One region of the Kitasatospora sp. NPDC057904 genome, then DNA from elsewhere that is predicted to be linked to it. Evidence: riboswitches for the same ligand, from Rfam matches in the RefSeq annotation. Region 1 holds a riboswitch; each other region holds the start of a gene.
What was found. A riboswitch is a leader RNA that binds a small molecule or an ion and turns the genes downstream of it on or off. The one in region 1 is predicted to bind cyclic di-AMP.
Positions count from the first base shown of each region.

Region 2: it holds a riboswitch for cyclic di-AMP, as region 1 does, so the genes downstream of both, ACFVSN_RS22845 (NlpC/P60 family protein) here and ACFVSN_RS10720 (hypothetical protein) in region 1, are expected to answer to the same signal.
Region 3: it holds a riboswitch for cyclic di-AMP, as region 1 does, so the genes downstream of both, ACFVSN_RS27505 (peptidoglycan DD-metalloendopeptidase family protein) here and ACFVSN_RS10720 (hypothetical protein) in region 1, are expected to answer to the same signal.

Region 1 is NZ_JBHVOL010000003.1:435,011-440,305, forward strand. It holds gene ACFVSN_RS10710 (alpha/beta hydrolase) at 1-1,091, shown strand, start outside; gene ACFVSN_RS10715 (MoaF N-terminal domain-containing protein) at 1,211-1,540, opposite strand; cyclic di-AMP (ydaO/yuaA leader) riboswitch at 2,026-2,198, shown strand; gene ACFVSN_RS10720 (hypothetical protein) at 2,200-3,495, shown strand; gene ACFVSN_RS10725 (hypothetical protein) at 3,518-4,102, opposite strand; gene ACFVSN_RS10730 (IclR family transcriptional regulator) at 4,287-5,084, opposite strand; gene aceB (malate synthase A) at 5,288-5,295, shown strand, end outside.
Region 2 is NZ_JBHVOL010000009.1:2,869-8,163, reverse strand. It holds gene ACFVSN_RS22855 (NYN domain-containing protein) at 1-33, shown strand, start outside; gene ACFVSN_RS22850 (NlpC/P60 family protein) at 234-1,271, shown strand; cyclic di-AMP (ydaO/yuaA leader) riboswitch at 1,620-1,773, shown strand; gene ACFVSN_RS22845 (NlpC/P60 family protein) at 1,784-2,908, shown strand; gene ACFVSN_RS22840 (NlpC/P60 family protein) at 3,136-4,182, shown strand; gene ACFVSN_RS22835 (hypothetical protein) at 4,221-5,295, shown strand, end outside.
Region 3 is NZ_JBHVOL010000011.1:306,312-311,606, reverse strand. It holds gene ACFVSN_RS27510 (DHA2 family efflux MFS transporter permease subunit) at 1-1,392, opposite strand, end outside; cyclic di-AMP (ydaO/yuaA leader) riboswitch at 1,704-1,884, shown strand; gene ACFVSN_RS27505 (peptidoglycan DD-metalloendopeptidase family protein) at 1,887-2,816, shown strand; gene ACFVSN_RS27500 (sensor histidine kinase) at 3,022-4,473, opposite strand; gene ACFVSN_RS27495 (APC family permease) at 4,757-5,295, shown strand, end outside.

The DNA of each region.
Region 1 (5,295 bases):
GGCCCAGACTCGCGAGGAAGACCTGGCAGGCGGTGCTCGGCCGGATCGGCACGCTGCTCGCCACCCAGTTCACCGTGCTCGCCGCGCTCGGCCTCGTCGCCAACAACTACTTCTCCTTCTACAGCAGCTGGGACGACCTGCTCGGCACCGGCGGTGACAACGGCCCGGTGGTGATCCACAACAAGGCGGACGCCTCCGGCCGCCTGCTCGTGGAGACGATCGGCCACGCCTCCGTCCAGGGCGGCGGCGCGATGGGCCGCGAGCCCGCCAAGTCCGGCGAGATCCGCAAGGTCCGGATCGACGGCAAGCTCACCCGGCTGTCCACGGAGGGCTATGTCTACCTGCCGCCGCAGTACTTCCAGCCCGAGTACGCGCAGCGCCAGTTCCCGGCCGTGATCGTCAGCACCGGTTTCCCCGGGCAGGCCGAGAACCTGATCACGCGGTTCAACTACCCGGGCGCGGCGCTCAAGCTGCTCCAGGAGGGGAAGATGCAGCCGACCGTCATGGTCCTCATGCGTCCCTCGCCCGCCCTCCCGCAGGACACCGAGTGCGAGGACATCCCCGGCGGCGCGCAGTCCGACACGTACTTCACCAAGGACGTCCCCTCGGCGATCCAGGCGAGCTTCCGGGTCTCCGCCGACCCGCAGGCGTGGGCCTTCATGGGCAACTCCACCGGCGGCTACTGCGCGGTCAAGCTCGCCATGCGCCACCCGGAGGTCTTCCCGACCGCCGTCTCCCTCTCCGGCTACTACCGTGCCGCCGAGGACCCGACCACCGGCGACCTCTTCGGCGGCAGCCGGCAGCGCCGGGACGAGGCCGACCTGATGTGGAGGCTCAAGAACCTGCCGCAGCCCAAGGCGGCCGTTCTGCTGGCGGGCACGAAGCAGGGTGACGGCGACTACAAGCACGACACCGAGGCGTTCATTGACGCGGTGCAGAGCCCCGGCCCGATGAAGGTCTCGTACAGCATGCTGGAGACCGGCGGCCACAACTTCGAGACGTGGAGCAAGCTGCTGCCGTCCTCGCTGGAGTGGCTGTCCGAGCACCTCAAGGTCCCGAACCAGCCGGGCCAGCCGGCCCCCGCAGCCTGAAGCCGGCCTTCGTAGGCTGACAGCCGGTTCCCGCGGCCGGATGGTCCCGGCGGTCCGACTCGCTGCAGCCGGCCGGCTCCCGCAGCCCGACGGTCGTCGGCCTCGCGGACCGGCCGGCCTCAGGCCACCCGCTCCAGCGTCCCCGTGTGGAGCTCGCCGACCCGGCCGCCCTCGCCCTCGAAGGTCCAGAACGCGCGCACCGTCAGCCGGACCAGGTCCATCACGTGGCTGACGGTGATGCCGCTCTGCTCCGTCCAGCTGACGAAGTACACCTCGGGCGCGACCTCGGCGACGTGGAGCGCCACGTCCTCCCACTGGCCCGCCGACTCGCCGAGGCCCTCCCAGCGCAGCCGCTTGCCGTCGGCCGAGTAGGCGTTGCGGAAGGCCGCGCCGTTGTCGGCCCGGAAGAGGTAGGTGCGGCCGGCGAAGGCGGGCAGGGGCGCGGTCATGGTGCGGCGGTTCCTCGTCTCTGCGGGAGGGGGCGCGGTGCTCTTGTGCACGACGGTGGATGTCGGACCTCCAATTTATCCGATCGGGCGAGCTCGCACGCCACTGCCAGTGAAGACGCACCCCCGTCACCGTCACCACGCAGGGCCCGCCAGGGCACCGCCCACCATCGGGTGACACCGGCACCGGCACCGGCACCGCGACGGCCGGCGGCACCCGGCTGCTCGGCGGGCGCGACCGCCTCGAACCCGCCGGGGCGCCGGACGCCGGGGTCCGGATCGGTGCCCGGCTCGCCCGAACATCAACGGCCCGCCGGGATGCCGGCCAACTGATCCACTGCGCACCGTAGTTGATCGACACGACTGTGAGCTGCGCGACAACCGGCCGAGACGAGTTGTCCGTTCACGGACCGACTGCCTAGCCTGCAACGGCGTCCGCCCTCGCGGACCCCGCCGCCGGGACGCCGAGTCCCGTCCACCCGACGGCGGGCAACCGAGCACCACAGCGGACGGGAGCGGGGGAACCAAGGTCAGCGCCACGACCCGGCACGCCCTCGCGCGTGCCGGCCGCGGCTTGGGGTGAAGCCGTTCCCACCGGCGGCCGGGCGACCTCTCAGTCCGAACCCGACAGCTCACCTCGCAGGCGTCGCAGAGGACACCCCATGCACAAGCCTGCCCGGCGCCCCGCGCCCCGCCACGCCCGCCCGTCCCACCGCGGCCGCACCGCCGCCCTCGCCGCCACCGGCGCGCTCGCCATCACCGGCGCCGGCCTGTTCGGCCTCCAGTCCGCGCCCGGCGCCCAGGCCGCCACCGGTCCGACCGTCACCCAGGACCGGCTCGCCCCGGCCACGATGGTCGCCGGCCGGGCCGCCACCGCGACCCTCACCGTCCACTCCTCGTCCTGCTTCACCGCCAAGACCGTCGGTGTCGGCGTGCGCGACGCGGCCGGCAACAACCTCGACTTCCCCGGCAACGCCAGCAATGTGCCGATCTGCCCGTGGAGCTACACCTTCACCAGTGGCGCGCGTGCTCTGTCGGCCGGCACCTACACCCAGTTCGGGTTCTGGCAGGACTTCGGCGGCGCCTGGCACAACCTGCCGTCGCAGCAGCTCGTCGTCTCCAGCTCCCCGGCCCCGACCACCACCCCGTCGGCCATGCCCACCCCCACCCCCACGCCCACCCAGGCACCCACGCAGGCACCCACCCAGGCACCCACGCAGACCCCGAGCGCCACCGCCACCCCGAGCACCCCGGAGCCGTCCTCCCCGATCGCCGGCAAGTCGCTGACCTGGTCCGACGAGTTCAACGGCCCGATCAACTGGGGCCAGCGCTGGGTCGGCGACAAGAGCACCGCGTACAAGTACGGCAACCACAACCCGGACGACAACAAGCTCGACTGGCTGGACCCGAACAACGTCAGCGTGGCCAACGGCGTCGCCACCTTCACCGCCACCCCCGGCAGCAACACGCTGGAGAACGGCAAGCAGTCCTGGAACACCGGCTTCCTCACCACCGAGGGCTCCAGCGAGGGCTTCCAGGTCAAGACCGGCGACTACGCCGAGACCCGGGTCAAGCTGCCGGCCGGCTCCGGCGCCTGGCCGGCCCTGTGGACCTGGAAGAACGGCAACGGGGAGATCGACTCCTTCGAGTACCACCCCGACAACCCGAACCTCCTGGAGCTGACCAACCACGTCAACCCGGGCAACTTCGACTACTACACCAACGCGAGCGCCGTCGCGAAGGACCAGTGGGTGACCATCGGCACGTACTACGGCGCCACCTCGGTGGACTGGTACGTCAACGGCGTGAAGGTGTTCTCGGACGGCAAGGGCGTCGGCGCGAACTTCTCGGCGTACCTGATCCTCAACCTGTCGGTGTGCGCGGGGCAGTACCACCCCGCGCCGCAGGGGACCGCCCCGATCACCTTCGCCGCCGACTACGTCCGCGTCTACCGGTAACCGCACCGGCACACGGTAGCCATCAGCCGGCAGCCGTCTCGACGACCCTGATGTCGAACGGCTGCCGGTTGTTGCGCGGGTGCCGGTCGTCCGGGCTGATCACCGTGACCTTCCCGCCGGTCAGCAGGCCCGTATGCGCCATGGGGGAGATCCGCACCGTGACGAGCGCGGTCGCGCTGCGTCCCTCGGGCAGGCCGGGGCCGAAGGTGCAGCGCACCTCGCGGCCCAGGAACGCCTCGCAGTTCTCGGGGAAGTACGGGCCCACCGCCGTCACCTCCTCCGGCAGGGTGACGATCACGGTGAAGGGCGAGGCGGTGGTGTCCGGGCCGAGGTTGGCGACGAAGGCGTGCACGGTCGTGGTGCCGCCGGGCGGCGCGGGGCTGGGGTCGAGCCGGACGACCTCCAGGTCGGAGTCGGACAGCGCCGCGGCCCGGCTCGCCGGCGCGAGCTGCACTGCCGGACGGGGGTCGGGCCGCTGCCCGGCCCACGACGGGTCGGCGGTCAGCGTCGCCACCGCGCAGCCCGCCGCCACGGCCACCGTCAGCCACGTCCCGCTCCGTGCCGCGTTCCCCGTCCTGCCGCGAAGCCTCTTGCGCCTGCGCTCCATCGCCGTTCACCATGCCCTCGTGCTCGGGCCGCCTGCGCTGTCGCGGGCCGCGTCCGCACCAGGGTGGCCGAGCGGCGGGCGGCCGTCGCCGCGCCCCGCCCTCCGTCCGCTCGAACGGAGGAACGCGTGCGCAGGAAGTCGACCAGTCCGACTTCCTGCGCATGACACCTCAACTGACCACCCATCAGGGTGCGAGGACCTGTCCGAGCCGGGCCGCGATCTTGTGCATCACCGGGACGAGCGAGGCCGCGCCGTCCTGCTGCTCCAGCGCCCGGATGCGGGCCTCGGGGCCGGAGACCGACAGCGCCGTCGGCGTCGGCGCGCCCGGGACGGCGAGCGCGATGCAGCGCACCCCGATCTCCTGCTCCTGGTCGTCGACGACGTACCCGCGCTCGCGCGCCTCGGCGAGCTGGTGCAGCAGCTCCTGCGGGTCGGTGACGGTGTACTCGGTGTGCGCGGGCAGCGTGTTGGGGCCGAGTATGGCGCGGGCCTCCTCCTCGGGGAGCTGGGCGAGCAGCGCCTTGCCGACGCCGGTGCAGTGCGGCTGCACCCGCCGGCCGACCTCGGTGAACATCCGCATCGAGCGGCGCGACTGCACCTGCCCGACGTAGACCACTTCGCCGCCCTCCAGGACCGCGAGGTTCGCGGTCTCGCCGGTGGCCTCCATCAGCTCGGCCAGGTAGGGGCGGGCCCAGCTGCCGAGCAGGCGCCCGGCGGTCTCGCCGAGCCGGATCAGCCGGGGGCCGAGGGTGTAGCGGCGGGCGGTGTCCTGGCGGACGTAACCCTGCTGCACGAGGGTACGTACCAGGCGGTGGATGGTCGGCATCGGCAGGCCGGAGGTGGTGGAGAGCTCGCTGAGCGTCGCCACGCCGCCGGAGTCGGCCAGCGCCTCCAGGAGCTGGAAGGCGCGTTCGACGGACTGCACGCCGCCGCTCGCGCGGTCGGCGCCCGTCGTCGATGCTGTGTCGGGGGTCGCAACCACCGGCGTTCCCTTCGCTGTCGGGGAGGAGTAGAGTCCCGGCGATCACATCAACAAACCGTTGAAATTCTGTATCGCGGAAACTAGTCTCCACCTTACAGAATCGAATGCGCCGACAGGTGGGTTCGGATCAAGGAAGTTCCCCAAAGGAAGCTCCCACCGGAGCTCCCTTCGCCAGGCTCAACCGTCTTAGGAGTGTCCTGCTCATGGCCAC
Region 2 (5,295 bases), on a different contig from region 1:
GTTCTGCTGCTGAACCGGCTGGCGCGGCCCTGATTCCGTGCCGATGGGGATGACGGCCGCTCAGCGTCCGGTTTGCGGTGATGTGCGGATTCGGTGAAGCGGCGTGGGGGCTCGGAGTTCACGCCTTTGGGGGAGTGGCGCAATGCCTGGATGTTCACTAGGGTCTGGCGTCAAACCTATTTTCCGGATTTCTCACCCGAACCGGTGAGTCCATGGAAGAAGGAGCAGGTCCCTTGGCCTCCCACCGCCGTCCCAAGCAGCCGAGCCGCGCGCGGGTCTCCGTGCTCACCGCTGCTGCTGCGACCGCGGTCGCGCTCTCCGCCCAGGTGGCCGCGCACGCCGCGCCGCAGCCGAACAAGACGGACGTCAAGGCGCAGATCGACGAGCTGCAGCAGGAGCAGGAGCAGGCCGCCGAGAAGTACAACGGCGCCAAGGAGCGGGCCGACCAGCTGCGCAAGCAGGCCGACCAGCTCCAGGACCAGGTGGCCCGCGGCCAGGAGCAGATGACCCAGCTTCAGACCGGCCTCGCCGGCGTGGCGGGCGAGCAGTACCGCACCGGCGGCATCGACCCGTCCGTCCAGCTGATGCTCTCCTCCGACCCGAACAACTACCTGGCCAAGGCCTCCAGCGTGCAGCAGGCCACCGCCACCGAGACCGACGCGCTCAAGGGCCTGCTGGACCAGCAGCGCCGCCTGGACCAGGAGAAGGCCGAGGCCGCCGCGGTGCTGGCCTCCCTGGACTCCACCACCAAGGACCTGAACCAGTCCAAGGCGGACGTCAACGCCAAGCTCAAGCAGGCCCAGGACCTCCTCAACTCGCTCAGCGCCTCCGAGCGCGCCGCGCTGAAGGCCCAGCAGGCCCAGGACGACCGCGCCTCGCGCGGCACCGACCGGGTCGACCTGAGCAGCCTGCCGCCGGCCAGCGGCTACGCGGCCGTGGCCGTGGCCAAGGCGATGAGCAAGCAGGGCTCGCCGTACGTGTGGGGTGCCGTCGGCTCCAGCACCTTCGACTGCTCGGGCCTGATGCTCTGGTCGTACGGCCAGGCCGGCGTCTCGCTGCCGCGCACCTCGCAGGAGCAGGGCCACTACGGCACCCGGGTGCCCTCGCTGGACCAGGCCCAGCCCGGCGACCTGGTGATCTACGGTCCCGACATGCACCACGTCGCGATGTACATCGGCAACGGCATGGTGGTGCACGCGCCGCACACCGGCGACGTCGTCAAGGTGATGAAGGCCGACGCGATGCCGATCAACACCATCCGCCGGGTCTGACCCGCCGACACGCCGCGGGCCGGCGCGACGGCCCTGTGATCCGCGCCACCTCCCGAGCGGGGGTGGCGCGTTCGCTTGAGCGCGTTTCCCTGCGTTTCGCCGCGTTCGCGTGACAAGTGATCAGCCTTGCGTGCTGCTGCGATCACCTTCTGTCATCTTCACAAAAGAACTTGGTTATTCTTCCGCCTTTTTTCTGACAAGGATTTGAACCGATCACGGTTCAGTTACTAGGGTCGTGACCCGGACCACCGCACTGTCGATCGCCCAGCCAGGGTGGCGGCGGTGGTTCCCGCCGAGTTCGTGAAGCAGCGGGACGGGTCGAAGCGACCGTCCGACAGGGGAGCCCAGTGACAGGGGGCGCTGTGGAGCGGAGCCGGGGAACCACGTTCCTCCGGGGTGAATCGGCGCCAGGTCGGCCGGTGGAACGGCCGTGAGGCGTCGTAGGGCATGCTTCCGGCCCGAACCCGTCAGCTCACCCGGTAGGCGGACGTAGGAAGAAGGAGTCCGCCTTCGTGGCGTCCCATCGTCGTCCCAAGCCCGCCGGCCGTGCCCGAGTTTCCTTCCTGACCGGAGTTGCCGCGGCAGCCGTCGCCCTCTCCGCGCAGTCCGGCGCCCACGCCGACCCCGCGCCGACCAAGGACCAGGTCAAGGAGCAGGTCGACCAGCTCAACGAGCAGGCCGAGGTGGCGACCGAGCAGTACAACGCCGCCCAGTCCAAGCAGCAGGAGCTGCAGAAGCAGGTCAGCGGCCTCCAGGACCAGGTGGCCCGCCAGCAGGAGCAGGTGACCGACCTCCAGGGCGGCCTCGCCCAGATCGCCGGCGAGCAGTACCGCAACGGGGGCATATCCCCGACCGTCCAGCTGATGTTCTCGTCCAAGCCGGACAACTTCCTCAGCCAGGCCGACGCCCTGAACCAGGCCGGCAGCACCCAGAAGGGTCAGCTGAAGGAGCTCCAGGACCAGCAGCGCAAGCTGGACCAGGACCGCACCGAGGCCCAGGGCAAGCTCGCCGAGCTGGACGCGACCACCCAGCAGCTGAAGGCGTCCAAGGAACAGATCCAGGGGAAGCTGACGGCCGCCCAGAACCTCTTCAACACCCTGTCCGAGCAGGAGCGCCAGGCCATCAAGGCGGCCGAGGACAAGGCCGCCGCCGATGCCAAGGCCAAGGCCGACGCCGCGAAGGCCCAGCAGGCCGCCGCCGACCGCGCCTCCCGCGACAGCAGCCGCACCGACCTCGGCTCGGCCCCGTCGTCCTCGCCGGTCGCCAAGCCGCCGGCGGCGGGCAGCTCGCGCGGTGCCGCCGCGCTGTCCTACGCCGCCACCAAGATCGGCAGCCCGTACGTCTGGGCCGCCACCGGCCCGAACTCCTTCGACTGCTCGGGCCTGATGGTCTGGGCCTTCGACCAGGCTGGCGTCTCGCTGCCGCGCACCTCGCAGGAGCAGGCCGGCGCCGGGACCCGGATCGGCACGGACCTCTCCCAGGCCCAGCCCGGCGACCTGCTGATCTTCTTCAACGACGCCCACCACGTCGGCATCTACGCCGGCAACGGCCAGGTGCTGCACGCGCCCAAGCCGGGTGCGAGCGTCCGCTACGAGGCGGTCACCAACATGCCGCTCTCGTCCATCGTGCGGGTCTGATTCCCCGCTCGGCTTCCCGCAGGCCCGGCCCTCCTCCCCGGAGGTCCGGGCCTGCGGCGTTTCCTTTCCTCGGACTGGTGTCCGATTAAGGGTCAAATATTCGGGTTGGGAGAGGTTTGGACTCGGTTGCCCGGACTCGCTAACGTCTGCCACCGGACTCCCGCTCCAGGACCGCCCGCTTGGGTGCGGCGGCGGGACCGGTCCGCAGGATTGGAGCAGCCGCCGCCATGCCCGTGCACCGCCGTTCCCAACTGCTCGCCCGTGCGCTGGTGCTGACCGCGGCCGCCACCACCGCCCTGGGCGTCACGACGGGCGGCAGCGCCCAGGCCGCCCCCGGCTCCCCGGACGCGCCCAGCCGCAAGGACGTCAAGGCGCAGGTCGAGCAGCTGTACAACGAGGCCGAACAGGCGTCGGAGAAGTACAACGCCGCGCAGGAGGCCCAGCAGCGGCTCCAGGGCGAGACCACCGTCCTCCAGGGCGAGATCGCCGCCGCCCAGGACCAGCTGAACCAGCTGCGCGGCGACCTCGCCACCGTGGCCGGCGCCGAGTACCGCTCCGGCGGCATGGCGCAGACCGTCCAGCTGATGCTCGCCACCGACCCGGAGGGCTACCTCGCCCGCGCCCGGACCCTCGACCAGGCGACCGAGCGGCAGAACGAGACGCTGCACGAGCTGGTGACCCGTCAGCGCGGGCTCGACCAGCGCCGCACCGAGACCGCCGCCAAGCTCGCCGAGCTGGACCAGGCCCGCCGGACGCTCGCCGACAGCAAGCAGGAGATCCAGCAGCGGCTGGCCAAGGCCCAGCGGCTGCTCAACAGCCTGGGCGCCGCCGAGCGCTCCCGGATGGCCGCGCAGGACGCCCAGGAGGCCGAGCAGCGCGCCACCCGCGGCACCGACCGGCTGGACCTCGGCACCACCCCGCCCGCCTCCGAGCGTGGGGCGGCGGCGCTCGCGGCGGCGGTGCGGATGATCGGGTCGCCGTACGTGTACGGGTCCACCGGCCCCCGCGCGTTCGACTGTTCCGGTCTGATGTACTACAGCTGGCGGCAGGCGGGAGTGAGCCTGCCGCGCACCTCGCAGGCCCAGGCCTACGCCGGCCAGCGGGTGAGCCTGTCCGAAGCGCGACCGGGAGACCTGGTGATCTTCTACCGGGACATGCACCACGTCGGCATGTACGCCGGCGGCGGGGTGATCGTGCACGCCCCGTACCCGGGGGCCAGGGTGCGGTACGAGAGCGTCAACGCGATGCCCGTCGCGGGGGTGGTCCGGCTCTGAGCCCGACCCCGTCCGGACCGGACGCGATACGGCCCTGCGTGCTGTCCCGGCGCGGCGCCCTGCTGCTCGCCGCCGGAGGGCTGACCCAGCTGTCGCTGCCGCCCGTCGCCCCCGCGGTGGCCGGCCGGGGGCTCGGCGGGGCGGACGAGCGGACCGAGGTGGCGGCGGTGCTGGACGAACGCGCGCGCGAGCTGTCGGCCACCACCGGACTGCCGCTGACCGCCGGCTACCGCAACCTCGTCGTCTCCCCGGGCACGGACCCCGGCCGGCTGACCGTCACGGCCGACCTGGACGTCCGGGTCGCCGGCTACGACGAGTACCCCGCCGTCTACCCCCGCCGCCTCACGCTGACGCGGGCCGACGGCTGGCGGGTCGAGCGCGAGGACGCCGCGAGCGGGCCGCCGGCGCTCTGGGACTTCGGGACGGGACGGTCCGCGCGCGGCGCGCAGTGCCTGGTGCTCGGCCTCGCCGCCGGACCGGACCCGGCCGGGCCGGTCGCGATCGGCGACCGCGCCGTCCCCGCGGTGAGCGCGGTCTGGGGCACCGGCTGGGCGGGCCGACTGCTGCTGGAACTGCCCGCCACCGAGCCGCAGTTCGCCCGCCTGCTGGAGGCCGATCCGGCCGGCTGGACGGGCATGGCGGCGGTCACCGTGGCCGCCCCCGGCGCGCCCTCGCACACCCCGGCCGACCGGGTGCTGATCAACCCCGAGGCGTTCGGGCGGCTCAGCGACTTCGGCCGCCAGGTGGTCGTCACCCACGAGACCACCCACGTCGCGACCCGGGCCGACACCCGGGCCTGGACGCCGCTGTGGCTCTCCGAGGGCGTCGCCGACTGGACGGCCTACCGCGACTCCGGCCGCACGCCCCGCCAGATCGCCCCCGAGCTGGCCCGGGACGTGGCCGCCGGAAGGGTGCCCACGGCCCTGCCCGCCGACCGCGACTTCGCCGCGGGCACCACCGGCATCGCCCAGGCCTACGAGCAGGCCTGGCTCGCCTGTCGGCTGATCGCCGCCCGCTTCGGCACCGCCCGCCTGGTCGCGTTCTACCGCGCGGTGGGCGCGGCGGACGGCGCGGGGGAGGACCGCGACCAGCGGATGGACCGGCTGTTCCGGG
Region 3 (5,295 bases), on a different contig from region 1:
GTTGCCGCGGATGGTCACGAAGGCGGTGATCGCGCCGGCCGTCAGGAGCCCGGCGCAGATCAGCATCGCGGTGTGGAAGGCGTTGTCGACCGCGGCCGGCACCCGGTACGCGTCGCCGCTCAGGCCGGCCAGGGCCGGGAGGGCCGCGACCGCGAGCAGGCCGGCCGCGCGGGCGGCGGCGTTGTTGACCCCGCTCGCGATGCCCGCGTGCCGCACCTCGACGGCCGCGAGGACGGTCGCCGTCAGTGGAGCGACCAGCAGCGTCATGCCGCAGCCCATCACCGTGACGGCGGGCAGGACGTCCGCCCAGTAGGAGGAGCCGGCGCCGGCGCGCAGCATCAGCAGCACCCCGGCGGCGCACAGCAGCGGCCCGACGGTCAGCGGGATCCTCGGGCCGATCCGCTTGCCGAGCCGCGCGGCGCGCGAGGACAGCGCGAGCATCAGCACGGTGATCGGCACCAGGGCCAGGCCGGACACCAGCGGCGAGAAGCGGGCGACGATCTGCAACTGGACGACCAGGAGGAAGAAGACGCCGCTGAACGCCGCGTACACGCAGAGGGTGACGAGGTTCACGGCGGTGAACAGCCGCGAGGAGAACAGCCCGAGCGGCAGCATCGGTTCGGGGGCGCGGCGTTCGACGACGATGAAGGCCGCGCCGAGCACGAGCCCGAGCACGCCGGTGACCCAGACGACGGGGGACAGGCCCTCGCCGCCCGCCGTCAGCGCGTAGGTGAAGGTGCCGAGCGCGAGGGCGGCGAGCACCGAGCCGAGCACGTCGAAGCGGCCGGTGGCGCTCTCGTCCCGGCTCTCGGGGACGTAGCGGGTGGCGACCGCGATCACGGCGGCGGCGAGCGGCAGGTTGAGCAGGAAGATCCAGCGCCAGCCGGGGCCGTCCACGAGCCAGCCGCCGACGAACGGGCCGACGGCCGCCGACACGCCGCCGAGGCCGGACCACAGGCCGACCGCGGCCGAGCGGTCGTCCGGGTGGAAGACCGCCTGGAGCATGGCGAGCGAACCGGGCGTCAGCAGCGCCCCGCCGATGCCCTGGACGGCGCGTGCGGCGATCAGCACCTGGATGTTCGGCGCGGCGGCGCAGGCCGCGGAGGCGATGGCGAACCAGACCACGCCGAGCAGGAAGACCCGGCGCCGGCCGTAGCGGTCGCCGAGCGCGCCGCCGAGCAGGATGAGCCCGGCGAGCGTCAGCAGGTAGGCGTTCAGCGTCCACTGCAGGGACGCGAGGGTGGCGCCGAGGTCGGTGCCGATGCGGGGCAGGGCGACGTTCACCACGGTGCCGTCGAGCATCGCCATGCTGGAGCCGAGCACTGTTGCCAGGAGGACCCAGCGTCCCTGCGCGGTGCCCAGGCGCAAGGAGCCGGCGTTGGTTGTGGCCACGGCCCGATCCTCCGCCCGGCGGGGTGCACGTGACAAGGGTCACCGGTGGTGCGTCCGGGGGGTGCGGTGGGTGATCGTGTGGTCACGGAGGGGTCGGCTCGTCGGCGGAGGGTCGTTGATCCGCTGCGGGCAGTGAATGGATTGTGCACGCACCGTATTCCGGATCATTCGGAGCGTCATCGTGGCGGGTGGGGTTGTTGTGGGTTCAAGAGATCGACATTGCTTCACCCGGACGGATGAGTTTTAGTTCAGCGACCGACCGGCCAGTCCGGACGGATCCACCGGGTGGAACGCCGAGTCCTGCCGCTGCCCGGTGGCTCGCACTGAACTCTGTACGGCAGGAGCGGGGGACCCACAGGTAAGTCGCCGGACCGGAATTCGCGCTGTTTGCGCGGAAGTTCCAGGGCCGGCTCGGGGTGAAGCCGCGCATGCGGCCGGGCAACTCCAGCCCGAACCCGACAGCTCACCTCGCAGGCGTCGGAGAGGAAACTTCCATGCCTGCTCAGGCTCGTCGTATCACCCTGCCCCGCGCCGCCCGCATCGGCATCGCGACCGCCGTCACCGGTGTCTCCTTCGCCCTCCCGCTCGTCACCGCGATGAGCGCCCAGGCCCACACCGCCCCCGGCACCCCCGCCGCTCCGGTCGCCGCCGCCTCGGCCCCGGCCGCTCCGGCCGCCGCCCAGGGCGACGCCTCCTACCGGGTCGTCAGCGGTGACACCCTCTCGAAGATCGCCGACGCCAAGCACGTCGAGGGCGGTTGGCAGGCGCTGTACGCGCACAACCGTTCCGTGGTCGGCGCCAACCCGAACCTGATCTTCCCGGGTCAGTCGCTCGCGATCGCGGCCCAGGCCGCCCCGGCCGCCCCGGCCGCTCCCGCTCAGAAGCCCGCCGCCCCGGCCGCCAAGCCGCAGGTGCAGGTCCAGACCGAGGCCACCACCCCGGGTGCCCAGGTGCAGGTCCAGGCCACCGTGGCCCAGCCCGCGCAGGCTCCGGCCGCCGCTCCGGTCGCCGCCGCCTCCGGCTATGTCGCCCCGCTCGCCAACCCGGTGCTCGGCGAGGCGTACGGCGTCGCCGGCGCGATGTGGGCCTCCGGCCACCACACCGGCCAGGACTTCGTCGCCTCCACCGGCACCCCGGTGCGCGCCGTCGCCAACGGCGTCGTGGTGAAGGCCGACAACGGTGGTGCCTACGGCAACGAGGTCGAGATCCAGCTCGCCGACGGCAAGTACGCGCAGTACGCGCACCTGTCCTCGATCGGCGTGACGGTCGGCCAGTCCGTGACCGTCGGCCAGCAGCTCGGCCTGTCCGGTGCCACCGGCAACGTGACCGGCCCGCACCTGCACTTCGAGATCCGCACCGGGCCGGAGTACGGCTCGGACATCGACCCGGTCGCCTACCTCCGGGCGCACGGCGTCGCGCTCTGAGCTCCCCCCTTCGGGGATGACGGACCACCGTAGGTGCGGGGCGAAACGATCGTCCGGGATGGTCATGTCGGGTGACCGCTCGACCGGGTGATCGCCGCACCGGCGGACATGGGCGCGGGACACGCCCAGACCGGCCCGGCCCACGAGGATTCCTCGTGGGCCGGGCCGGTCGCTGTCTTCCGGCCTGCCGTTCTCGTCGCCGGCCTCAGCTCCGGTCGGCGCCGGCCGGCGGGGGCGTCTCCGGCGGCGGTGTGGCCGCGCCCGGCAGCCGGACGGTCGCGACGGTGCCGCCGTCCGGGCCGGCCGGTGCGAGCGCGACCTCGCCGCCGGCCGCGCGGACCGTGCGGGCGACGATCGCCAGCCCCAGGCCGGATCCCGGCAGTTGGCGGGCGGACGGGGAGCGCCAGAAGCGGTCGAAGACGTGCGGGAGGTCCTCGGCGGCGATGCCGGGGCCCTCGTCGCGGACGGCGAGTTCGCCGTCCGCCAGCGAGACGCCGATCCGGCCGCCGGGCGGGCTGAACTTCACCGCGTTGTCCAGCAGGTTGATCACGGCGCGCTCCAGCGCGTGCGGATCGGCGCGCACGTACCAGGGCGTCAGGTCGGCGCCGAACACCAGGCCGGGGCCGCGCAGTTCGGCCCGCTCGACGGCCCGGGCGGCGATGTCGTGCAGGGCGACGACGGGCAGCGGCTTCGCGCCGCGGGCGTCGGCGGGGCGGGACAGTTCGAGCAGGTCGCCGATGAGGGTGGAGAGTTCCGTCATCTGCGCCTTCATGTTGCCGAGGATCCGGGTGAGCGTCGCCTCGGGCAGTGGGCGACCGGACTCCTGGCTGCGGATGAGCAGGTCGACGTTGGTGCGCATGGAGGCCAGCGGGGTGCGCAGTTCGTGGCCGGCGTCGGCGATCAGCCGGGCCTGGCTGTCCAGCGAACCGGCGAGGGCGGTGCTCATCGCGTTGAAGGCCTCGCCGAAGCGGGCGATCTCGTCGTGTCCGGAGACCTCGATCGTCACGCCCGGCTCCTGGGTGCGGGCGATGTGCTGGGCCGCGCGGGTGAGGCGGTCGACCGGGCGCAGGGCGGTGCGGGCGATCCACAGGGCGCCCGCGGCGGCGAGCGCGATGACGACGGCCGCGGCGCCGGCGGTGATCAGGGCGAGCTCGGTGAGCGCGTCCTGCACCGGTTCGAGCGGCTGGGCGAGCGCCACGGCGGCGGTGGAGGCGGCGTTGTCGAACATCACCGGGCCGAAGCTGACCACGTAGACCCGCACCGGGGTGCCGTCGACGGTGTGGCCGTCGCGGAACAGCGAGGCGGCGTGCGGGCCGCTGCTCCCGCTCTGCGCGACGGGCAGGTCGTCCGGGGTGACGACCACGGCGCGGGGGTCCTTCTGCGGACAGGAGGTGCCGTCGGCGACGATCACCGTCGGGACGGTGTCCCCCCTGGGCATCCAGGGCTGCCCGGCCGCGCCGTTGCACCAGTCGTTCAGCGCCTTGATCTGCGCGCCGCTCGGCGGCCGGTCGCCCGGCATCCACGCGTGCGACAGCGTCTGGTCGACCTGGTTGACCATCTCGTCGCGCGCGACGAACCAGCCGGCCACCGCGCAGGCTACGACCGCCAGCGAGACCGCGGCCGCGGTGAACAGCGCGAGCCGGCCGCGGAGCGTCATCCGGCCGAACCAGTGGGCCGTGCCCGGTCTTTCCCTGCCCGGTCTTTCCTTGTCCTCTGCCGTCATGGCTCCAGTTCCCCCGGCTGTTCGTCCTTCGTCGGGCCACGATCCACCGCGACCGTGAGACGGCGATGAGAGCCGGCTGACGTGGAGATCAAGACTGCGTCCGGTGGAGTGGCCGGACTGGTCGTTCGTTGACGATTTGTTCGGCGTGCGGGCCTTCGGCGTGCTGCGATGGCGCCGGTCGGTGCGGTGGTCGGGTGCGGTGGGCGGAGGCGGGCGGATGGCGGTCCAGAGCGGCGGGCGGGCGGCGGAGCGTGGGGTCGACCGGCTGAAGCCGGGGTCGGTGGGGCTCGTTGGGGTGGTGTTCATGGCGGTCGCCACCGCCGCTCCGATCACCGCGATGACCGGGAACCTGCCCATCGTCGTCGGGCAGGGCAACGGGGCCGGCGCGCCCGCCGCGTACGTGGTGGCGACGCTCGTGCTCACCGTGTTCTCGGTCGGGTACGTGGCGATGGCCCGGCACATCACCGCGGCCGGTGCGTTCTACGGGTACGTCTCGCACGGGCTCGGACGCGTGGTGGGGATGGCGGCCGGGCTGCTCGCGCTGCTCGCGTACGTCGCCTTCGAGGCCTCCGTCGTCGGCTTCTTCGCGTACGCGCTGCGCGGGCTGGTGCGGGCGCAGTTGGGCGTGGACCTCGGGTGGGGGTGGTACGCGGCGGCCGGGCTGCTGGTGATCGGGGTGATGGCCTGGTTCGACCTGCACCTGACCGCGCGGGTGCTCGGGGTGGCGCTGGTGCTGGAGGTCGGGGTGCTGGGGGC